One region of the Tissierella sp. MB52-C2 genome, then DNA from elsewhere that is predicted to be linked to it. Evidence: a T-box and tRNA genes for the amino acid it is inferred to sense, from the RefSeq annotation. Region 1 holds a T-box; the other holds one or more tRNA genes.
The links. A T-box is a leader RNA that pairs with one kind of tRNA and senses whether it is charged. The one in region 1 lies ahead of metG (methionine--tRNA ligase), so its partner is inferred to be a tRNA-Met.
Positions count from the first base shown of each region.

Region 2: it encodes a tRNA-Met, which carries the amino acid that the T-box ahead of metG (methionine--tRNA ligase) is inferred to sense. The anticodon was not compared.

Region 1 covers NZ_CP133261.1:2,081,501-2,094,085, reverse strand. Annotated here, with positions in the region: gene RBU61_RS10510 (sensor histidine kinase) at 1-863, shown strand, start outside; gene RBU61_RS10505 (ABC transporter ATP-binding protein) at 958-1,725, shown strand; gene RBU61_RS10500 (FtsX-like permease family protein) at 1,715-3,931, shown strand; gene RBU61_RS10495 (hypothetical protein) at 4,079-6,205, shown strand; gene RBU61_RS10490 (folate family ECF transporter S component) at 6,530-7,051, opposite strand; THF riboswitch at 7,101-7,193, opposite strand; T-box leader at 7,400-7,656, shown strand; gene metG (methionine--tRNA ligase) at 7,715-9,343, shown strand; gene RBU61_RS10480 (GNAT family N-acetyltransferase) at 9,602-10,036, shown strand; gene RBU61_RS10475 (2Fe-2S iron-sulfur cluster-binding protein) at 10,189-10,659, opposite strand; gene RBU61_RS10470 (FAD binding domain-containing protein) at 10,660-11,496, opposite strand; gene RBU61_RS10465 (xanthine dehydrogenase family protein molybdopterin-binding subunit) at 11,483-12,585, opposite strand, start outside.
Region 2 covers NZ_CP133261.1:1,841,174-1,853,758, reverse strand. Annotated here, with positions in the region: gene ftcD (glutamate formimidoyltransferase) at 1-406, shown strand, start outside; gene hutI (imidazolonepropionase) at 415-1,680, shown strand; gene RBU61_RS09350 (TMEM165/GDT1 family protein) at 1,778-2,902, shown strand; gene RBU61_RS09345 (chemotaxis protein CheW) at 2,955-3,413, shown strand; gene RBU61_RS09340 (sensor histidine kinase) at 3,419-4,582, shown strand; gene RBU61_RS09335 (response regulator transcription factor) at 4,586-5,245, shown strand; gene RBU61_RS09330 (selenium metabolism-associated LysR family transcriptional regulator) at 5,255-6,166, opposite strand; rRNA gene RBU61_RS09325 (16S ribosomal RNA) at 6,606-8,136, shown strand; rRNA gene RBU61_RS09320 (23S ribosomal RNA) at 8,225-11,119, shown strand; rRNA gene rrf (5S ribosomal RNA) at 11,145-11,261, shown strand; tRNA gene RBU61_RS09310 (tRNA-Asn) at 11,265-11,339, shown strand; tRNA gene RBU61_RS09305 (tRNA-Leu) at 11,355-11,443, shown strand; tRNA gene RBU61_RS09300 (tRNA-Met) at 11,502-11,578, shown strand; tRNA gene RBU61_RS09295 (tRNA-Glu) at 11,647-11,721, shown strand; tRNA gene RBU61_RS09290 (tRNA-Val) at 11,752-11,827, shown strand; tRNA gene RBU61_RS09285 (tRNA-Asp) at 11,957-12,033, shown strand; tRNA gene RBU61_RS09280 (tRNA-Thr) at 12,153-12,228, shown strand; tRNA gene RBU61_RS09275 (tRNA-Tyr) at 12,296-12,380, shown strand; tRNA gene RBU61_RS09270 (tRNA-Gly) at 12,397-12,471, shown strand; tRNA gene RBU61_RS09265 (tRNA-Gly) at 12,487-12,560, shown strand; tRNA gene RBU61_RS09260 (tRNA-Arg) at 12,574-12,585, shown strand, end outside.

The DNA of each region.
Region 1 (12,585 bases):
TGATTCTTTCCTTATTTTCACAATATTACAGACGCAGAAAATTTTTAGAACAGCTTCTTTACACTTGTGAAAGCTTAGAAGAAAGATACCTTATTATAGAACTAATAGATAAACCACAGACAGTTGAAGATATTATTTATCAAAGAGTTCTCCGACTTTCTAACAAGTCAATGATAGAAAAAATTACTAGAATTCAAAGTGAACGAAAAGAATATAAAGAGTTTGTAGAGCAATGGGTTCATGAGATTAAAACACCACTGGCAGCTATGAAGTTGATTTGTGATAATAATAAATCTAGCACTTCACAAAAATTTTTAGAGGAACTGGAACGAATGGAAGATTATGTGGAACAAGCACTTTTTTATGCAAGGAGTGAAACCGCAGAAAAGGATTATATAGTTCAGGAAATCTGTCTTGAAGAAGTAGTGGCAGATGCACTTAGAGGAAATAAGCGACTTCTTTTGAATCAACAAGTCTCAATCACTATAGACTGCCCACATTTGGTATTTACAGATGAGAAATGGATTTTGTTTATTTTGAATCAGCTTATTGTAAATGCAGTAAAATATCAGGCAACATCCCTTCAGTTTAATACTAAGAAAATTCGAAATGGAATCACTCTTTCTGTTACAGATGATGGAATTGGCATTAGCGAAGAAGATATTTCTCGTATTTTTGACAAGGGATTTACAGGAGAGAATGGAAGAAAGTTCAATAAATCTACTGGAATTGGCCTTTATTTGTGTAAACGACTCTGTGAACAATTAGGTCTTGAAATAAATGTTTCTTCAAAAAAAGGAGATTTTACAGAAGTAGAATTAATCTTTCCTATAGGTGACTTTATGGAAATGGAAGAAGAATAGTATTCCATTTCTTTCATTTTTGTAAGAATTTCGTAAGCCAATCTCATATCAAATTTCTTTTGATTTAGATATTATCTAAGATGAGGTGAAGAAAATGAAAGAGATATTAAAAATTGAACATGTAGAAAAATATTATGGAACAAAGGATACCATTACAAAAGCGCTGGATGACATCTCATTGTCCGTAGAAGAAGGCGAATTTCTTGGAATCATGGGAGCCAGTGGAAGTGGAAAAACTACTTTGCTAAACTGCATATCTACAATTGATACAGTTACAGCTGGACATATCATTCTAGAAGGAAAGGATATTACAGAAATATCTGAGAAGAATATCGCAAAATTTAGACGTGAAAATCTAGGATTTATTTTCCAAGATTTCAACCTCCTAGATACTTTAACTATTGAAGAAAATATTGCCCTTGCCCTTACTATTAATCGTACTCCTATTAACGAAATTGAAAGCAGAGTCATGAAGATGGCAGAACAATTAAATATTGTAGACATTTTGTCTAAGTATCCAATACAAGTATCAGGTGGACAAAAACAGAGATGTGCTTGTGCTAGAGCTATGATTAACAATCCAAAACTTATATTGGCAGATGAACCTACAGGAGCATTAGATTCTAAATCTTCTCAAATGCTTCTAGAGACTATGGTTGGAATGAATGAGCAGTTAAAGGTCACAATCCTTATGGTCACTCACGATTCTTTTTCAGCTAGCTATGCCAAACGGATTCTCTTTTTAAAGGATGGAAAAATCTTCAATGAAATTCGACGAGGTTCTAAGACAAGAAAAGAATTTTTTGGAGAAATATTAAATGTACTGGCAATTTTGGGAGGTGACCTTACTAATGTACGCTAGACTAGTATTTAGAAATATTAAGCGTTCTGCAAAGGACTATCTCATATATTTGGTGACTTTGACATTATGTGTAGGATTGTTCTATGCTTTTTTATCAATCTCCAGTTCTTATTATAAAATGAATATTCCCATAGAATTTAGTTTGGAACAGCTCAAGAATAATATGAAATCTCCAGTAATTTTTATTACTCTAGTACTTTTGTTCCTCATAAAATATGTAAATAGATATATGATACGAAGAAAACAAAAAGAATTTGCCATTCAAACCACTTTGGGAATGGAACAGAAAACCACAGCCTATTTATTTTTTCTAGAAACTTTGGCTATGGGAATTCTATCTATACTATTTGGAATTGTACTGGGAATTGTATTATCTCAATTTATGACATCTATTATTATGAACTATTTTGATACAGGATATAAACTGACTTTTGCTTTGTATCCAGATACGGTTTGTATTACTTTTGGATTCTTCCTACTGACTTTCTGTATTATTGGTTTTTTTAATATAAGAACTATTCGGAAAATCAAAATCATCGATATGCTTCATGCAGACAAACAATTGGAATCTGATTTTAGAAAAGATAAAATGATGCCTTTTCTCATCCTATTGGCCACTTTTATTTCGGCTTTTATGGTATCTAGAGCAGTTGATTTATTAAAGTATTATGATCACCGCTTAGGACTTTGGATAAGGATGACTTTCTATGGTAATATAATTGCACCCAGTATTTTTATCATTTGGTCTGTCTCATATGGTATTCTTCGACTATTTAAAAAAGGAAAAACACAATATCCGATTTTTATTATGGGATCTGTGATTTGGAGTTTGGTAATTATCTTTTTTTCAGCAGGTACTTTAGGCAACCATTTAAATTTTAGCAATGATGTAAAAAATAGCTATGTGTTATTGACCATTGTTTTTATATTGTTTTTTATCTTTGGGTTGTTTTATTGTATCTCAGATGGATTGTCTTTGTTTAAAGAAAAATCCTGTAAGATTAAATTCAAAGGTGAAAATCTATTCTTGTTGGGACAGATTGGAGCAAAACTAAGAACTAATTCTAAAACTATGGCTATACTTACTTGTACCTTGATGTTCTCACTTATTGCACTTATGGTTGGTCCTATGATGTCAGATTGGTCTCTGGGATATTTGGACAAGAGAGCTATATTTGATGTGCAAGTTTTTACTGTATACAACGATATTGAAACAATAGATAATCTACCAAAGACGGATTATGGGTTTGTAAATGAATTTTTAAAACAAAAAGGATATACTTTTAAAGACAGAGTAAAAGTGGAGACTTACTTTTTAGATAAAGATGACTTTCATAGACGATATAAAGTAGATTTTCCAGTTCTTGGAATTTCCCTATCGGACTATAACCATCTTCGCTCCATGGTTGGAGCAAGTCCCATCACTTTAGAACCAAAGACATTTGCCATACAATGGCAAGCTATTGCTACAGAAGATGAAATAAAAGAATTTATGATAACTCATCCTACCATACAAGTAGATGGAAATACTCTAACTCAGAGCAAATATCCTCCACTACATGAGAACTTAGGAGAGTCCCTCTATAATTCTTATACAGATGTAATTTATATATTGCCAGATGAGATCTGCGAAAATTTACTGACTGCCAATCTGAATTATTATGGAATCACAGAAGAATCGCTTCCATTTTCTATTGCAACGGAACTTGAAAATTATCTTCTTAGCACTATGGAACAACCTGATTCAATTACTATGAATCAAACAGAGATTCGAACAAAAACGTTACAGCGAAACGAGAGTATTTCTGGAGCCCTAATGATTCGCTTGATTCTTATCTACTTAGGAGTAGTCCTTCTCATTATGTGCTTTACAGTACTATCGCTACAACAACTGGATGATTCATCGGATTTTAAATATCGATTTCAAGTCATAGATAAATTAGGGGTATCTAAAAGAAGAATTGATAACATCATTTTAAAACAGATGGGCATTTGGTTTGGACTTCCTCTTTTAGTTGGATTATTATGTGGCGGGGTGATGATATATTACTTTATCCTCAGCACATCAGCAGAATTGTCTGCTTATGTAGGAATGAAGACTCTATTACAGAATATGGTCGTTACAGGATTTATCCTAATGATATTATTTGGATGTTATTTTGTCACCACATGGACATTGTTTCAAAGAAATATTGAGGGAAAATAATTATAATCTAAAAATAAAATGAGAGATAAAAAGAGTATCTATTTAATTTGATTCTATTATGTAATTATTATGTAATTTTTTTGTAAATACTCCCAGACTTCTTAGTTATATAATAAAGTTAATTCAATAAAAAAAGGAGAATAAAAAATGAGACAAAAAATAAGAAGAATTGCTTCAGTTACATTAGGTTTTACTATAGCTATTGCACCACTACCACAAGCATCACTGGGATATTTGAGTGGAATTACAGCTATGGCAGAACAGACTAAAGCAAGTGACAGATTACAAAATTCAATATCTGCAATTATTAATAAAAATGATAATAATTATGACTATATGAAAGATTCCAAGTATATTGAATTGGCAAATAAGTTAGGAACGAGCCTATTGACAAAACATAGTAAAGACGATAGTAGAAAAATAGGTAAACATTTTAATATAGGGAATTTAGATGGAGATAACATTCCTGAAATTATAGTGTATGAACAAAGAAATTTCAGCAACATGGATGATGAAGGTACATTAGTAATATATAAATATAAAGATGGTGAGTATAAGGAAATAGATAGAGTTTCTATGAATTATGACAATGGAGTTGAAAATATAATTATAGGAGAAGGAAAAACAGGAAAAAATGCGATTTTTATAAATTCCAATGTAGGGGCCCATTCAGGACAATTTTACCTTTTTACTCTTGAGAAAGATAAATTAGTTAATAGAATAAGTCCTAAAAAAGCAAATCTTTTATCAGTATATCCAAATGGGGAGATAAAAGATATTGATAAAGATGGAATACTTGAATTTTCCATACAAGGAATTGATCCTGAATCTGCCGATAGTAGTTCTGTCGGCTCAGAAAAGATTAATATATGGTATAAATGGGATGGAAAAGATGGAGTTAATTTTGTGAAATATGAGAAGGTGGGAGAATCTAAAGAAGGAAAAACAGATAAAAAAATAGTATCTAGTTATAATGAATTTATAAATAAAGGGAATTTATCAAAAGTATTTGATTATTTAAATAAAAATAAAGATAAACTTTCTATAAGAGATAATAGTGAAGGGGTTAGGACATATTTGTCAGCTTTAAATGAAGAGCTTAGTTCAATGAATACTACCTTCAATAAATATCAGGAAAAATATAAAATGTTTGAAAATCAAGGCATCATGAAAAAATATAAATTGAAAGCTACTGATTTAAATGATGTAAATATTATTAAAAATACTTCTACTTTTTCAAAGGAAAAAGATTTGAAAAAATTACTTCTAAATGCCAATAGTATGGGATTAAAAGTAGCTACAGCCGAGGGAAGTTACTATTTTGTTATAGATTACGAGAAGTTTTTAAATTTTAGTGACTCTGTAAGTAGTGAGATTAGTGATTATTTAAAGATATTTGCAGCAGAATCTAATAAGCCAGGACTTTCTGAAGAGTATGTTAAAATACCATTAGATGAAATGGCTTCAAGAATTGCAGTTATGGAAGAATTTAGATTAATGTATCCATATTCAAAATATTTACCTGAAGTAAATCAGATGCATGAATGGTACTTGAGAGGATATATTTTTTCAACCCATGATCTTGTAAGTCATAAGGTAAATCCTGAGACACTTAAAAGTTATGAGAAATCAATGACAGATTATGAGCATTTAGTTTTACATGATATTCTGAAGACTTATACAGAAGAGATAGCTAAAAATGGTAATAAAATTACAGAGGATTTGATGGATAGGATGAATCAAATAATAAATGAAGATGAGATAATAGAACTTAAATCAAATACAATAGATTTTTCAGGTATTAAATATAAATCTTCTGAAACCGAAAGAAATGAAAAATTAGAAAAAGCTATTATTGATTATTTAGAGTATGATAAAAATCAAGATGGAAAGGTTGCATATTCTTATAATTATATTGATCTTAATGGAGATGGCAAAAAAGAAATCTTCGTTTACTTATTAGGACAATCTGTATCAGGTTCAGGTGGGTCTACAGCTTTAATAATTGAGGAAGAAAGTTATGAAGTAATATCTAAATTCACATTAGCAAGAAATCCAATTATAATAAGTGAAGATAAAACAAATGGTTGGAATGATATTATAATGCAGGTATCAGGTGGAGGGACAGAATTTTCTTATGCCAGAATGAAATTTGATGGAAAAAAATATCTATCTAATCCTTCAATGGCGCCTAAAGTAGAGGAAAAAGTTGTAAAAGGTACAGCTATTATTTCCAATATTCTATCTATGGAAGATGGGATAGAAATTAAATAGATTTGATCTACTACCATTTATAATTGTCTAGTAGCTATAGTAAATATAGCTAATTTACTTCATCCATTTTTACCTTTTTCATCAGTTAAAGTTAAATAGCAGTTAATTAAGAAAATCTCTCTAAAAAAGAGCCGCTCAAAAGTGGTTTGTTTCATCACTTTTGAGCGGCTCTTTTAAAAATCCTGATGTACAATAATCACATTGAAATCTAAAGTTTTCAACGAAGGCTTTTTGGATTGGAATATTTTTTAGTCCCTTTCTGGTTTTAAGATAACTTTGATCCTTGCCAGAGAAGAGAATTTATTTTCGTAATTCTATATATTATTATCTAAAATCAAAATGCTTTGTTATCGTATCGTTTATTGCTTTTAATAGTATGGCATATATAGGGATTGAAACTATTTGCTTTGCAGCTGCTTTGTAAATATAATACCATACAGTGTTTTTACCAGTAATTAAGGATATAAATATAGGTACCATTACTACAGAAGTTATAGTTTGTCCAATAAAAATTCCAAGAAAGATTTTCCATAATTTATAGTTTGGATATTTATCTCCTAGTAATCTTGTTATAATTATTGGGATTGCCCCAGTTAAAGCAGAGGTTAAAACAAACAGTGGATTAAATCCTCCTGTAGCAGATGGTCTAATTAAAAAACCTACTACATCTGCTAATGCTCCAACTATAAATCCCATTAAAGGTCCAAGAACATATCCTGAAAATATTATTGGAAATCCTCCAAAGCTAATACTTCCGATTCTCATGGTGTTAATCGCTACAGATATTGCTATAAAAATAGCTGCATAAGCGATTTTCTTTGTTGTGAATATACTTTTTTTAACCATTAAAAAAACTCCTTTCTTTTATGACCTGCACATAAGAAAGAAGTCCTATGGCAGTGAACGCAATAACAAACCGCAAGCATGGCTTTTCGTCTTGAGACAACGTTCCATTCTCAAACACTTAACGCTTGTTATCTACTCTGTCATGTATTATTTTCATATTCTATAATAGCACATATTGGAATTAATTTCCACATGGATAGAGGTAACAAATCTAAAAGATGTAGAATTATTATCCTCAAAGTGGTATGATTATTTTATTTTAAACGGTGTGAAGATTATGATAAGGTTAGAAAATGAATAAATTATATTTACTTTAATTATAATATAGAATATAATACACATAATAATTGAAATACAAAGAAAAGGAAAGTAACTTTAAGAATACTTTTACAGAGAACTCCTAGTTGGTGAGAGGGAGCAAAGAATATTAAAGTGAAAATGGCCTTGGAGTTGTGCACCGAGATCGTAAGATTTAGGCTGCAACGGGTTCACCCGTTATAGTGATAAGGTATAATCATGTTATTTGTGATGTACTTGATGAGGCTTATATCGTGAGGTATAAGTAAATTAGGATGGTAACGCGAAGTTAGACTCTCGTTCCTAGGAATATTTCTTAGGTTCGGGAGTTTTTTGTATTTATTAAGAATAATAGGAGGGAAAATTATGAGCATTTTTATAGGAGGAGCATGGCCATATGCCAATGGATCATTGCATATAGGACATATAGCAGCATTATTACCAGGAGACGTTATAGCAAGGTATTTTAGAGCCAAAGGTGAAAAAGTATTGTATGTATCAGGAAGTGATTGCCATGGTACGCCAATATCCATCAGAGCTAAAAAAGAAAATATATCTCCCAAAGAAATTACTGATAGATACCATAATGAATTCAAATATTGTTTTGATAGGCTAGGGTTTTCTTATGATATATATTCTAGAACTGATGATGAATATCATAAGAAAGAGGTCCAAACTATTATCAGCATATTATATGATAATGATTTAATATATGAAAAAGAAGTAGAACAGCTATTTTGTGAAAAGTGTTCCCAATTTCTGGCTGATAGATTTGTTGAGGGTATTTGCCCAGTATGTAAAAGTATTGCTAGAGGTGATCAATGTGATGCTTGTTCCACTATTTTAGAGTCACTTGAACTTGAGGATAGAAAATGCAAACTTTGTGGAAATGAGCCAATAATTAAAAATGTAAAACAATTATTCTTTAGGCTATCAAACTTTGAAAGTGAAATAAGAGATAATCTAAATAAAAATAGGAAAGATTGGAGAATAAATGCAGTTAATAATACAGAGAGGTATTTAAATGAAGGATTACAAGACAGGGCAATATCAAGGGAACTTCCATGGGGTATAGATATACCGATTAAAGACCATGAGGATAAAAAAGTATATGTATGGGTAGATGCAATATTAGGTTATTTAACTATAAGTAAAAAATGGGGATTAGAAAATCATAGGAACTGGGAAGAATTTTGGGATAGTAAAACCATATCCTATTATGTTCATGGGAAAGATAATATTCCCTTCCATACAATAATTTTACCATCACTGTTAAGCGGTGCTGAGATAGATAAATTTCCAAACAATATAATTTCAAGTGAGTATGTTAATCTAGAAGGAAAGAAAATATCCACCAGCAATAATTGGGCAGTATGGATTTCAGATATTATTGAAAAATACAATATTGATTCATTGAGGTATTTCTTTATAGTAAATGGCCCTGAAAAAAGAGATACAGATTTTTCGTGGAGAGAATTTGTTAATAAGAATAATGGAGAATTATTAGGCATATATGGTAACCTAGTAAATAGAACCTTAGTATTTGTAGAAAAATACTTTAATAGTGAAATACCAAAGGGAGAGTTAGACTCTAAAATAAGATCAGATATTGATATTTTGTATAAAGAAATTGGAGTCCTTATAGAAAGTGGAAGCCTAAAAACATCAGTGGAGAAAATATTTGATTTTATTAGAAGTATAAATAAATATTTTGATGAGACAGCTCCTTGGATTACAATCAATACAGATAAAACCCAATGTATCAATACTATTTATAATTGTTTAGTAGCCATAGCAAATATAGCTAACTTACTCCATCCATTTTTACCCTTTTCATCAATTAAGGTTAAACACTGGTTAAATTGTGATTCAGATATCTGGGAATATGTAAATATAGAAGTGGGAAATAAAGTAGAACAATTTGATATTTTATTTGAAAGACTAGATAAAAAGATAATAGAGGAAGAGTTAAATAAATTAGGCCAGAGTGATTAAATCAGTTAATGGATTTTTGATGAATTATCTTAAAAAATATTTTTTAAAATTGAATTGTTAGTTAACAATTGACTGTAAATACAGTTTTTGTTATTATGAAAATATTGGTTAATATTACGAAAGGAGGCGATTTTATGATAATCAAAATTATAGAAAAAAATTATGAGGTGATTGTTTTATAAATTATACTCTTTTCAATTGACCATGTGAACTGAGTATAGCTTTTTAAGACCTATCACCTAAAAAGGAGATAGTAGTATGTTAAAACTAATAGATGTTGACTCAGAAAATTTTTGGGAAATTATAAAGCTTAAGGTAACAAAAGAACAAGAGGAATTTGTGGCATCTAATACTTTTTCAATCGCTCAGTCTAAAGTACAGCCAGAATGTATCCCGCTTGCCATATATATGGATGAAACTCCCATAGGATTTCTTATGTATTGTATGGACAGTATTGATAATGAGTACTGGATCTATAGAGTTATGATAGATACCAAATATCAATCAAAGGGATATGGACGACAGGCAATGGAATTACTTATAAATAGAATTAAAGAAGATAAGGAACATCGTGTTATTTATATCAGTTTTGAACCTGAAAACCAATGGGCAAAATCAATGTATGAAAGCATGGGATTTACACCAGATGGTAGAATTGTTGAAGGTGAGATTGTTTATAAGTTAGAATATTAGCTTAATATAATTAGGCTTACTTTAAAGGGTAAGCCTAATTGTGCTTAAAGGTATATCTATAAATATAAGCATTAGAGAATTGAGAATATGACATTGGATTATTTCAATATAAATGTAGAAAAAATACTAGATGAACATAACATCTAGTATTTTTAAATATCCTTAACTAAAATAGATTTTACAGCATCTTCTATTTCTTCATATCCTGTACACCTACATAGATTTGATTGTAGCCAATCTTGAATTTCTGCATCTTCTGCACTAGGGCGAATTTTAGATAGGGAATGACATACCATTAAAAATCCTGATGTACAATAACCACATTGAAATCCAAAGTTTTCAACGAAAGCTTTTTGAATTGGAGCATTTTTTAGTCCTTCTACTGTTAATACCTTTTTCCCAATGGCTTCCACAGTAAGCATAAGGCAAGATTTTATAGGCCAATCATCTACTAAAACTGTACAGGCACCGCAATCCCCATTTTCGCATCCTGGCTTTGCACCTGTTAAGCCAAGTTCATTTCTCAAGGTATATAATAACGTATGGGAAGGTTTTACCATCACATCTCTATTTTCTCCATTAATATTTAAAGTTATTACAGTAGGATTTAGTATTTGAAGCATTTAACTTACCTCCTGGAATTTATCAAAGACTCTAGATAAAATATCATGTAGTATAAATTTTCTATATTCTGAAGAACCACCAACATCATTTAATATTTCATCTGGAATGTTTTCAATTATCTTTTTTATTCTTTCGTCTTTAGATAACGAGGAGTTATTTAATATTTTCTCAATACCTAAAGACCTAAAAGGATATTGACATAAACCACTAAAGGCTATTAAAATCTTATCATCGTTTTTGACTGCTGCCATTGTAATTAAAGGATAATCTATTTTTTCATGCTTCGTTCTTTTTACATGGCGATATGGAAGATTAAGAAATTTTTCATCTACTATTACCTGAACCAATATTTCATCTTCTCCAATACATATCTTCTTATCATATATATCAGATATTGAGACTGTTCTTTTACCGTTGTTACCTTGAAGTACAATATCACTATTGGATAAAAGAAGGGCTAAAGTAGATTCTCTATATATAATTGTACCAATTAAGTTGCCTCCTAATGTAATTTTATCTTGTATGGTATGGTCTGCGATTCTTCTAACTATATATCCTAAGAGAGGAAAATAGTTTGCTTCGGAAATTTGGGTCAGAGTTATAGCTGAACCCATTATAAGCTTATTATTTTTTATTTCATGTATATTACATTCCGGAATTCCTTTTATATCTATCACTGCTTCAGTATATCTATTATTCATTCTTGCCATGGATATAAATTCTGTTCCACCGCCATAATATATAGGCTTTTTGCCACTTGAATTAAGCTCATTATATAGTTTTATAGCATCTTCAACTGTATCAGGTTTATAATATTCAAAATCAAAGGCTATCATATTTACCTCCAGTTTTAGTTTTCCATATTACTTCATTAGAAATTGGCAGTGTATCAAAGTCAGCTCCTACTGCTAAAGATATGGCATTGGCAAAGGCAGCAGGAATCCCAATAGTCCCATGTTCAGCTATTCCTCTGGCACCATAAGGAGCATCTATCTGTGGAGTTTCTATAAAGTCTACTATATATTCAGGATTTTCTCCAAATCGTATTAGTTTATATGTTCTTAAAGATGAATTTTGAAGTATAGCTTCTTTATCATATATAAGGTCCTCTCTAGTGGCTAGGCCTAATCCCATACTCATACCTCCCATTACTACTCCTCGTGCAGCCTTAGGATTAATAACTCTACCGGCATCTATTACTGTAAAAGCTTTTAAAAGCCTATAGGAATAATTTGCTGGATTATATTCTATTTCCACGGCTTGGGCGGCTACAGTCCAGGAGTTGGAAGGCTTTCCCTTACCAGTTTCTTTATCTAATGGTGTCAGACGACTTACGATATAACTTCCCTTAGCAATTATTTGCCCATATATAGATTTACCACTGGAATATTGGTATCCATTGACCAGGTCTTTAAAACTTATAAAAATATCAGGCCTATGGATTACATATACTTTTTGATTAGCAATTTCTAAATCATCTTGGGAACATTTAAGGGCAATGCCACCTATTTCCTTCAATTGGTTGATTAAATCCTGTGCTGCATTTAAAGCTGCATTCCCCACCATAAAGGTTGTCATGCTGGCTACGGTTTTCCAATGTTTTGGAGTAACTTGAGTATTTACATCCATAAAAACATGGATATTTTCAACATCCATTTTCATTCTTTCTGCTAATATTTGTGCTATTGTAGTTTTCATTCCAGGGCCGATTTCAGAGGCACCAAAGTTTAGATTTATACTTCCATCATCGTTTAATGTAAGTACAACTCCGGAACTGGCATTAGTAGGAGAGTTGGAAGTTTTCCAAAGAGAGGCTATTCCCTTGGCTATAATAGTTCCTTTTTCACTTTTTATTATTTGACCTTCATCCCATTTCATAAGCTGTTTCAATTTAAGAAGACAAGAGGTTAAATTTCCAGTATTAC
Region 2 (12,585 bases), 240 kb from region 1:
TATTGAACTAAATGAGAAGTCTGGTGTTACAGCAGTTGGAGCTAGAATGCCTTTAGTGGCATTTAATGTAAACTTAGGTACAAACGATGTTAATATAGCTAAGAATATTGCTAAATCTATTAGATCAAGTGGTGGTGGGTTTAAGTATTGTAAGGCCTTAGGGATAGAGATTAAGGAGAGAAACATAGTTCAAGTAACTATGAATATGGTAGATTATACGAGAACTCCATTATTTAGGGTCTTTGATGTTATAGAAAGAGAAGCTAAAAGATATGGGGTAAATGTCATAGGTAGTGAAATAATAGGATTAGTTCCTATGGCAGCAATGGTTGATGTAGCAGACTACTATTTGAGAGTAGAAAACTTTGATCATAGTCAAATCTTAGAAAAAAGAATGATGGAATAGGTGATAAAATGAAAGCCACTTTAGTTATAAAAAATATAGACAATTTAATAACATTAAAAGGTGAAAATAAACCTAGATCTAAAGAAGAATTAAAAGATATTGGAGTTATTAAAAATGGTATAATAGCCTTAGATAATGATACAATACTTTATGTAGGAGAAGGAGAACTGCCATCTAATATTAATATAGATGAGAACACGATTGTTTTAGATGGAACTGGAAAAACTGTAACTCCAGGATTAGTAGATTCTCATACTCACTTAGTACATGGTGGTTCTAGGGAAAATGAATTGGCCATGAAGTTAAAGGGAGTACCTTATTTAGATATATTGGAATCAGGTGGAGGAATTCATTCTACAGTTAAGGCAACTAGAAAAGCAAGTTTTGAAGAATTATATAATCAGGCTAAGAAAAGTTTAAATACTATGTTATCCTTTGGAGTAACTACAGTTGAGGCAAAAAGTGGATACGGTATAGAGGATTTTGAAACTGAAATAAAACAGCTAGAAGTAGCAAAAAAACTAAATGAAGATCATCCAGTAGATATTATATCTACATTTATGGGTGCCCATGCTATTCCTAGTTCTTATAAAGAAAATTCCGATGAATTTGTAGATATTATTATAAATGACATGATTCCTAGGATAGCTGAAATGGATTTGGCAAGATTTTGTGATGTGTTCTGTGAAGAAGGAGTATTTACCATAGATCAATCTAGGAAAATTTTACTTGCAGCTAGAGAATATGGAATGGGGCTTAAACTTCATGCTGATGAGATAAAACCATTAGGGGGAGCTGAATTGGCAGCTGAAATAGGATGTATTTCTGCAGATCATTTAATAGCTGCCAGTGATAATGGAATTAAGAAAATGGCTAGAAAAGGTGTAATAGCTAACTTATTACCAGGAACTAGTTTTAACTTACAAACTGGAAACTTTGCTCCAGCAAGGAAAATGATAGAAGAAGGTGTCCCTGTATCATTATCTACTGACTACAATCCAGGAAGTTGTCCGACGGAAAATATACAACTAATTATGAGTTTTGGAGCTTTAATTATGAAACTGACTCCAGAAGAAATAATTACAGCAGTAACGATAAATGGGGCAGCTTCATTGGGGTTAGAGGAAAAAATAGGAAGTTTGGACCTAGGCAAGCAAGGTGATTTAGTAATATTTGATTCTCCAAATCTAGAATATATTTTATATCATTTTGGTATAAACCATGTGGAGAAAGTAATTAAAAAAGGTGAAATAGTATATAGTAAAGAAAAGTAAAAGTTTAAATCATATTTAAATTAAATAAATTAACTTTTAGCTTGTTAGAAGTGCTATCAAGCTAAAAGTTTTTTCATTATGAAAGGAAGAAAACTAAATGCTTAAAGAACTTATTAGGGCTTTTCTATTAATTTTTGCAGCTGAAATGGGAGATAAGACTCAAATAATAGCTATGACCTTTGCAACTCAATATAAAGTAAAAGAGGTAATATTAGGAGTAATATTAGGAGTTGTTCTTAATCATGGGATTGCAATATTATTGGGTAGATTTATTTCTACAGTTGTCCCAATGAATTTAATTCAAATGATTGCTGGAATTATGTTTGTTATTTTTGGTATAATGGCTTTAAAAGATGAAGAACTGGACGAAACAAATAATAAGAAAGCTTTTAGTCCTATTATAACAGTAGCGATAGCTTTTTTTGTGGGAGAGTTAGGCGATAAAACACAATTAACAGCTATGACTTTATCTACAGAAGCTAGTTATCCTATATTTATATTAATAGGCACAACTTTAGGAATGGTTGCCACTTCTGGATTTGGAATATTTATAGGGTCTAAAATTGGAGAAAAGATACCTGAAGTTGCCATTAAAGTTACTTCATCTATAGTATTTATTTTTTTTGGAAGCTTAAAATTATTAAATACAATCCCAAAAGACTATATAAATATTCTTAATATTGTATTATACTTATTAATAATATCAATAATTGAAGTAAGTTTAATGAAAAAGCTAATCAATAATAGAAAGAAAAAGGAAAAATCTCCTATGGTTGAGGCGGCCTCTAAATTATACAATCAAACACAGGCTCTTAAAGAAACTCTAGACAGTGTATGTTTAGGAGAAGGCAAGTGTGGAAAATGTATTGGCTCTCACTGCTTAATAGGGTATACTAGGTTTATACTTAAAGAGGCAAGGGAATATGGAAATTATTATTCTGATACTTATATTAATATGGACTCTCTGATAAAGAAGGAATACGATAATAATAAGGTTTTAGAGGCCTTAAGTATTATCATAGTGGATTCTATAAATAATGGCTGGAATACAGATGAAAGTTTTGTGGTAAATAAAGTTAGGAATTCATTAGAAGTGATTATCTTTGGACAAATTATAAGTTCGAAATCTAATATCAATCTTTATTTCGAAGAGGCTAAATTATTAAATAAGAAATATGCAGTATTACTAGAAAAGAAAGTTTATACAAAGCTACATAAGTAATATTTTATATTTAAATAGAGGTAATAACTTAAAAACTAAGGAGGTAAATATAATGGCTGAAAATCAATACGTGGTTTTTAAATTAGGAAAGGGAGAGTTTGGAATTGATATAATGAATGTAAAGGAAATCATTGTCTATGAAGAATCTATTTCTCTTCCTAATACACCATCTTTCATTGAAGGGGTTGTAAACTATAGGGGAAATGTTATACCTATTGTTAATTTGAAAAAGAGATTATTATTAGGAGAATTCGAAGTAACAAAGGATACTAGAATTATTGTAATTAACTTAGATGATAGGGAAATTGGTTTTATAGTAGATGAAGCATCTCAAACTTTACGATTAGATGAAGAACAAATAGATCCTGCGCCAGCATTTATCAGTGGTATTGATAAGAAATATATTACAGGAGTAGGAAAATTAGATGAAAAGAGACTATTAATTTTAATTGATCTTAAGAAAATTTTAACTGAAGATGAGATTGAAGAGATACAAAGTCTAGAGGTTTAACAATTATGAAATCAGACTCAATAGGCATTAAAAGGTTAAATGAAATACTTGAAACTACAATTAATTCTATACAGGGAAGTAAAGATGAAATATTTGAGATTGTAGATTATGCTAGGACAGAATGTAGAAAACTAGAAGATGAGCTTAAAAGTGTTCAGACAAAAATGATAGAAATCATTGAGCAAGTAGAAAAGTTAGAGGATTTAGATAAAAGGAGTAGAAGAAATTTACTAAATAAAAGTAAAAACTTTAACCTGTTTAATGAAGATGAAATCAGAGAAGCTTATGATTTAGCTAATGCTATTAGAGTGGATCTTCTGCTAAAAAGAGAAGAAGAAAAGAATTTAGTAGAAAAAAGAATAGATTTAGAACTTCGTCTAAAAAACTCTTATAAAGTATATAAGAAGGCTGAAAATGTTAATAAGCAAATAGCTGTTGCTACAGAATATCTAATGGGGAATGCAAATAATATTTCAGACACTGTAGATGAGTTAAGTAAAAAACATTATTTAGGAATAAAAATTATTGAAGCACAGGAAGAAGAAAGGCAGAAAGTAGCTAGGGACATTCATGACGGACCAGCCCAATCTTTAGCAAATGTCATAGTGAAGGCAGAACTATGTGAAAAGCTATTAGATATGAATCAAGAAAGGGCAAAAGATGAACTTAACAATTTAAAGGGGATTATTAGATTAACTTTAAAAGAAGTTAGAAGAATAATATATGATTTAAGACCTATGTCCTTAGATGACCTAGGACTTATTCCTACATTAGAGAGATATATATCTATTTTTCAAGAAGAAACGGAAATTAAGGTTGCTTTTAAACCTTATGGTAAATTTGATGATTTAGATTCTGCTGTTCAAGTAGCTATTTTTAGAATAATTCAAGAGGCTTTAAGTAATATTCAAAAACACTCACAGGCACAGTCCGCAACTATTATAATTGAGAAAACATTGAATAAAATTAATTTATTGATTATAGATAATGGTGTAGGATTTAATCCAGATGACTACAAAAAAGGATGTAATTCAATATCTAGTGGATTTGGATTAATGAGTATAAGAGAAAGAGTTGAATTACTGAATGGTAAATTCAATATAACATCCTCTTCGAATGTAGGTACTAAAATAAGTCTATCTATGCCTTTAGTAGATGAGGAGGAATAATTAATGAAGGATAAAGTTATTAGGGTAGTAATTGCAGATGATCACCAATTAATAAGAGAAGGGATAAGACAAATACTAGAATTAGAAGATAATATAGTTGTAGTTGGACAAGCTTGTAATGGGGAAGAGGCTTTTTCTATGGCTGAAGAATTAGAGCCAGATATAATATTGTTAGATATAAATATGCCTAAGTTAAATGGAATAGAAACCTTAAAGAGAATTAAGGACATGGGAATAAAAACGAAGATAATTATTCTTACAATTCATGAGGATAGGGAGTATATATTAAAGACCTTGAAGTTAGGGGCAGATGGGTATATGCTAAAGGACTTAAGTGCAGATAGTCTAATTAAAGGGATTCAAAATGTAGCCAAAGGGCAAAAATACATTCAACCCAGTGTAGCTAATTTGGTCAAAGAATTTTCTAACTATGAAGAGTACTCTGATGCTAATATTAATAAGATCAAATCATTAACAAAAAGGGAATATGAGGTTCTTATATTAATAGCAGAGGGATTAAATAATAAAGATATTGCCGAAAACTTATATATTAGTGAAAAAACAGTGAAGAACCACATATCTAATATTTTTAAAAAGCTTGATATAAATGATAGGGTCCAGGCAGCAATATTTGCATATAAAAATAATATAAAGAAACTATAAAAGACCAGACTAATTAGTCTGGTCTTTTGCAAAGTCTAAGATATAGTTTTTGAAAGCTTCGCTCAGTGGTGATAATTGTCTGTTTTTATGAAAAGCAAAATAAAATTTTCGAGTGAAATCTAAATCATCAATATAGAAAGCTTTATACTTATTGAGGCTTAAACTAGATTGTATGGCTTTTTCTGATAAAAAACTAATTCCTACACCAAGAGATACTAATTCTATAACGGCTTCGGTATCCTCTACATATGCAACTACATTTAACTTGTTTAGAGAAACTTTAGATTTTTGAAGTGCATTTTCAACTAATTTTCTAGTACCAGATCCTTCTTCTCTTAGAATTATATTTTCATTAAATAAAATATCCTTTTTAATAGAAGAAAAGTTATCCTCTGGAAATTTAGAAGAGTTAGGAGTGATTACAACTAATCTATCTTCCATTAAATCGATATATCTTAGATTGTTTGAGGAGTGCATAGCCCCTAAAATCCCAAAGTCAGTTTCACCATCTAATATTCCTTTTACTACTTCTTGGGAGTCTTTGTCTCCTATAGTAAAGGAAACATCAGGATAAGAATTTAAAAAGTTTTTAATTATAGTAGGAAGCAAATACTTTCTAGGAACAGAACTAGAATATATATGAAGATGTCCCTGTATTTTACCTTGATAAGAGGCCAAATCAAATTTTGCCATTTCACAGGAGTTTAATATATTTATTGCATACTTGTATAATAAATTACCTGCATCTGTAAGAGTTAACTTCTTTCCAAATCTATTTATTAGCAGTGTTCCAAGCTCTTTTTCTAAATTTTGAATGTGGTTGGTTACAGTAGGTTGTGTAATATAAAGCTTTTCAGCTGCTTTTGAAAAGCTTTTTAATCTTGCAACTTCTACGAAGGTTTCTAATTGTCTAAAATCCACTTAATCACCCCTTATATATTATTATTCTAACTATATTGTAGCAAATAATAGATATAAATCCACCATTATTTTATTAGAAATATGAAAGAACTACAATCTAAACATTAATCATTAAACTAATGTGGCTAACCTAGTAAATACCAGACTTTTTTATATAAAAAAAGAAAAAATAAAGAAAAAATAAAATAACCGTTGACAAAACAATACAAAGCGTGTATAGTTATATATTGTCAGCAGCGAAACTCTTTAAAATTTCCAGTTTTGGTAAAAATAAAAAGTTTTGAAAAACAGTTGACAGCAAACGAAAAATTTGCTATACTAAGTAAGTCGCCTCGAGAGAGACGACAAGAACCTAGAAAACTAAACAGTGTGAGAAACTTTGAATTATAAAAAAGTAACACATGAAACAACAGTCAGCAAATTGAGCTGAATCAAACTTTTAAATGAGAGTTTGATCCTGGCTCAGGACGAACGCTGGCGGCGTGCCTAACACATGCAAGTCGAGCGAAGTTTTCAAAGTCGATTTCTTCGGAATGAAACTTTGATTATCTTAGCGGCGGACGGGTGAGTAACGCGTGAGAAACCTGCCTTTCACAAAGGGATAGCCTCGGGAAACTGGGATTAATACCTTATGATACTAAATCTTCACATGAAGGAATAGTCAAAGCGTAAAGCGGTGAAAGATGGTCTCGCGTCCCATTAGTTAGTTGGTGAGGTAATGGCTCACCAAGACCACGATGGGTAGCCGGCCTGAGAGGGTGAACGGCCACACTGGAACTGAGACACGGTCCAGACTCCTACGGGAGGCAGCAGTGGGGAATATTGCACAATGGAGGAAACTCTGATGCAGCGACGCCGCGTGAACGATGAAGGCCTTCGGGTCGTAAAGTTCTGTCCTTGGGGACGATAATGACGGTACCCAAGGAGGAAGCCCCGGCTAACTACGTGCCAGCAGCCGCGGTAATACGTAGGGGGCAAGCGTTGTCCGGATTTATTGGGCGTAAAGGGTGCGTAGGCGGCCTTTTAAGTCAGATGTGAAAGATCACGGCTCAACCGTGGTAAGCATTTGAAACTGGAAGGCTTGAGTTAAGGAGAGGAAAGTGGAATTCCTAGTGTAGCGGTGAAATGCGTAGATATTAGGAGGAATACCAGTGGCGAAGGCGACTTTCTGGACTTATACTGACGCTGATGCACGAAAGCGTGGGGAGCGAACAGGATTAGATACCCTGGTAGTCCACGCCGTAAACGATGAGTGCTAGGTGTTGGGGGTCAAACCTCGGTGCCGCAGCTAACGCATTAAGCACTCCGCCTGGGGAGTACGTACGCAAGTATGAAACTCAAAGGAATTGACGGGGACCCGCACAAGCAGCGGAGCATGTGGTTTAATTCGAAGCAACGCGAAGAACCTTACCAGGGCTTGACATGCCCCTGACCGGTCTAGAGATAGACCTTTACCTTCGGGTACAGGGGACACAGGTGGTGCATGGTTGTCGTCAGCTCGTGTCGTGAGATGTTGGGTTAAGTCCCGCAACGAGCGCAACCCTTGCCTTTAGTTGCTACCATTAAGTTGAGCACTCTAGAGGGACTGCCGATGACAAATCGGAGGAAGGTGGGGATGACGTCAAATCATCATGCCCTTTATGTCCTGGGCTACACACGTGCTACAATGGTCGGTACAACGAGCAGCTACTTAGCGATAAGATGCAAATCTCTTAAAGCCGATCCCAGTTCGGATTGCAGGCTGCAACTCGCCTGCATGAAGTCGGAGTTGCTAGTAATCGTGAATCAGAATGTCGCGGTGAATGCGTTCCCGGGTCTTGTACACACCGCCCGTCACACCATGGGAGTTGGCAATACCCGAAGCCAGTGAGCTAACCGTAAGGAGGCAGCTGTCGAAGGTAGGGTCAATAACTAGGGTGAAGTCGTAACAAGGTAGCCGTATCGGAAGGTGCGGCTGGATCACCTCCTTTCTAAGGAGTTCAAAAGGACTCACACTTGTTTAATCTAGTTCACACTGAACATTGAAAACTACAAATTGCAATATAAATAAGTAATTTAGGTCAAGTTATTAAGGGCGTAGGGCGAATGCCTTGGCACCAAGAGCCGATGAAGGACGGGATAAGCACCGATATGCTTCGGGGAGTCGCAAATAGACTGTGATCCGGAGATTTCCGAATGGGGAAACCTACTTGAGCAACCCTCAAGTATCATACACTGAATACATAGGTGTATGAAGGAAGACCAGGGGAACTGAAACATCTAAGTACCCTGAGGAGAAGAAAGAAAAATCGATTTCCTAAGTAGCGGCGAGCGAACGGGAAAGAGCCCAAACCAGATTTATCTGGGGTTAAGGACCAGCATAATGGAATAATAAATCTAATAGAAGAGGATTGGAAAATCCCACCATAGACGGTGATAGTCCGGTATATGAAAGAAGAATTTACCAGCTGGTATCCAGAGTACCACGGGACACGTGAAATCCTGTGGGAAGTAGGGAGGACCACCTCCCAAGGCTAAATACTCCTTGGTGACCGATAGAGAAATAGTACCGTGAGGGAAAGGTGAAAAGAACCCCGGAAGGGGAGTGAAATAGAATCTGAAACCCTACGCCTACAAGCAGTGGAAGCACATTATTCGTGTAACCACGTACTTTTTGTAGAACGGGCCAGCGAGTTATGGTAGTGAGCAAGGTTAATGACTTAAGGTCAGGAGCCGTAGGGAAACCAAGTCTTAATAGGGCGACTAAGTTCCCTGCCATAGACCCGAAACCGGGTGACCTATCCATGGGCAGAGTGAAGTTGAAGTAAAATTCAATGGAGGCTCGAACCCGTTAGCGTTTAAAAGCTATGGGATGACCTGTGGATAGGGGTGAAAAGCCAATCGAACTCGGAGATAGCTGGTTCTCCTCGAAATAGCTTTAGGGCTAGCCTCAAGGAAAAGTGATATGGAGGTAGAGCACTGAATGGTCTAGGGGCGCATAGCGTTACCAAAACCTATCAAACTCCGAATGCCATACTCATAACCTTGGGAGTCAGACTATGTGGGATAAGCTTCATAGTCGAAAGGGAAAGAGCCCAGATCACCAGCTAAGGTCCCTAAATCCAGATTAAGTGGTAAAGGATGTGAGGTTTCACAGACAACCAGGATGTTGGCTTAGAAGCAGCCATACATTTAAAGAGTGCGTAATAGCTCACTGGTCGAGAGACCTTGCGCCGAAGATTTCCGGGGCTTAAATCTGGTACCGAAGCTGTGGGATTCGTAAGAATCGGTAGAGGAGCATTGTGTGTGGGTAGAAGGTATACCGTAAGGAGTGCTGGACTGCACACAAGAGAGAATGCTGGCATAAGTAGCGAAAGGTGAGTGAGAATCTCACCCGTCGAAAGCCTAAGGTTTCCTGAGGAAGGTTCGTCCACTCAGGGTAAGTCGGGACCTAAGCCAAGGCTGAAAAGCGTAGGCGATGGACAACAGGTTGAAATTCCTGTACTAGTTATAAGCGTTTGAGAAATGGAGTGACGCAGGAGGATAGGCTAAGCGTGCCGTTGGTTGAGCACGTCTAAGCATAAAGGAAGTGAGTATAGGCAAATCCGTACTCATAATTCTGAAATGTGATGGGGATCGAAAAACAAGTAGAGAAGTAGCTGACTCCACACTGCCAAGAAAAGCTTCTATCGAGCAAGTAACTACCCGTACCGCAAACCGACACAGGTAGGCGAGGAGAGAATCCTAAGACGAGCGGAAGAACCATTGTTAAGGAACTCGGCAAAATAGCCCCGTAACTTAGGGAGAAGGGGTGCCAGGGAAACCTGGCCGCAGTGAATAGGCCCAAGCGACTGTTTACCAAAAACACAAGTATCTGCTAAGTCGAAAGACGAAGTATAGGTGCTGACACCTGCCCGGTGCTGGAAGGTTAAGGGGAAGGCTTAGCGTAAGCGAAGGCTAGAACTTAAGCCCCAGTAAACGGCGGCCGTAACTATAACGGTCCTAAGGTAGCGAAATTCCTTGTCGGGTAAGTTCCGACCCGCACGAAAGGTGTAACGATTTGGGCACTGTCTCAACAATGGATCCGGTGAAATTGTAGTATACGTGAAGATGCGTATTACCCGCGACAGGACGGAAAGACCCCGTGGAGCTTTACTGCAGGCTGACATTGGATTTCGGCATTGCATGTACAGGATAGGTGGGAGACTTTGAAGCCAGGGCGCCAGCTTTGGTGGAGTCAACCTTGGGATACCACTCTTGTAATGCTGAAATTCTAACCTGATACCATGAAACTGGTATAGGGACACTGTCAGTTGGGCAGTTTGACTGGGGCGGTCGCCTCCTAAAGAGTAACGGAGGCGCTCAAAGGTTCCCTCAGCACGGTCGGAAATCGTGCGAAGAGTGTAAAGGCAAAAGGGAGCTTAACTGCGACACCAACAAGTGGAGCAGAAACGAAAGTTGGACTTAGTGATCCGGTGGTTCCGAGTGGAAGGGCCATCGCTCAACGGATAAAAGCTACCCCGGGGATAACAGGCTTATCTCCCCAAGAGTCCACATCGACGGGGAGGTTTGGCACCTCGATGTCGGCTCGTCTCATCCTGGGGCTGGAGTAGGTCCCAAGGGTTGGGCTGTTCGCCCATTAAAGAGGCACGCGAGCTGGGTTCAGAACGTCGTGAGACAGTTCGGTCCCTATCCGTCGTGGGCGTAGGAAATTTGAGAGGAGCTGTCCTTAGTACGAGAGGACCGGGATGGACAGACCGCTGGTGTATCAGTTGTCATGCCAATGGCACGGCTGAGTAGCTATGTCTGGAAGGGATAAGTGCTGAAGGCATCTAAGCACGAAGCCCCCCTCAAGATAAGATTTCCCACTTTAAAAGTTAAGACTCCAAGAAGACCACTTGGTAGATAGGTCTCAGGTGTAAGAGTAGTAATACTTTAAGCTAAGAGATACTAATAAGTCGAGGACTTGACCTAAAAATATTGCAATTGATAGTTTTCGTCTGGTGACGATAGCAAGATGGACACACCTGTACCCATACCGAACACAGAAGTTAAGCATCTTAACGCCGATGGTACTTGGTTGGAAACGACCTGGGAGAGTAGGAAGTTGCCGGGCTGATCTTGGGTAGCTCAATGGCGGAGCAACCGGCTGTTAACCGGTAGGTTGTGGGTTCGAGTCCCACCCCAAGAGCCATTAGAAACATAAAACGCCGGAGTGGCGGAACAGGCAGACGCACAGGACTTAAAATCCTGCGATCCTCACCGATCGTACCGGTTCGATTCCGGTCTCCGGCACCATTATGACCTAACTCAATAGGTTGGGTGCAACGATAAGAATAGAATTAAATAAAAATGCCGCGGGATGGAGCAGTTTGGCAGCTCGTCGGGCTCATAACCCGGAGGTCGTCGGTTCAAATCCGGCTCCCGCAACCATTAATTTAGTTCAGAGTACATAATTCAGTAGTGGTAGTGTTCGTGAGAATCAACCATAATTCAAGTAAGGCCCCATGGTCAAGCGGTTAAGACATCGCCCTTTCACGGCGGTAACCCGGGTTCGAATCCCGGTGGGGTCACCATTATAATCTAATATAGGTCAAAGATAATATGGGCGCATAGCTCAGTTGGGAGAGCACCTGCCTTACAAGCAGGGGGTCACAGGTTCGAGCCCTGTTGTGCCCACCATTATGATCTAACCCAACGAACGATAGTGAGTTGTAGGTAGGTCAAACGCAATAAGCACCAAATCTATAGGAGTGTAATGAGTAAATAGATTTGAGTTGCGAAACTGCGAAGAAAAAACAAAACAATAATGGCCTGGTAGTTCAGTTGGTTAGAATGCCAGCCTGTCACGCTGGAGGTCGAGGGTTCGAGTCCCTTCCAGGTCGCCATTATGATCTAACACAATAAGCGTAGCGAATTGATGTAGGTCAAACGCAACGAGCACCAAATCTATAGGAGTGTAACGAGTAAATAGATTTGAGTTGCGAGACTGCGAAATGATATGTTTGCTGGCGTAGCTCAATCGGCAGAGCAACTGACTTGTAATCAGTAGGTTGGGGGTTCAATTCCTCTCGCCAGCTCCAAGAAAATATTTTATTTTATAGTAAATACTTTCTAAATATGGTAGTCCCTAGGGCACTGTTACAATTAGGAGGAGTACCCAAGTGGCTAAAGGGGACGGACTGTAAATCCGTTAGCTAAGCTTTCACTGGTTCGAATCCAGTCTCCTCCACCATTATAAAAACAATTATGCGGAAGTGGCTCAGTGGTAGAGCATCGCCTTGCCAAGGCGAGGGTCGCGAGTTCGAATCTCGTCTTCCGCTCCAATACTTTTTTGTCATGCGGGTGTAGCTCAGTGGTAGAGCCCCAGCCTTCCAAGCTGGTTGCGAGGGTTCGATTCCCTTCACCCGCTCCATTTATATTTATAGGTACCCTTAGCT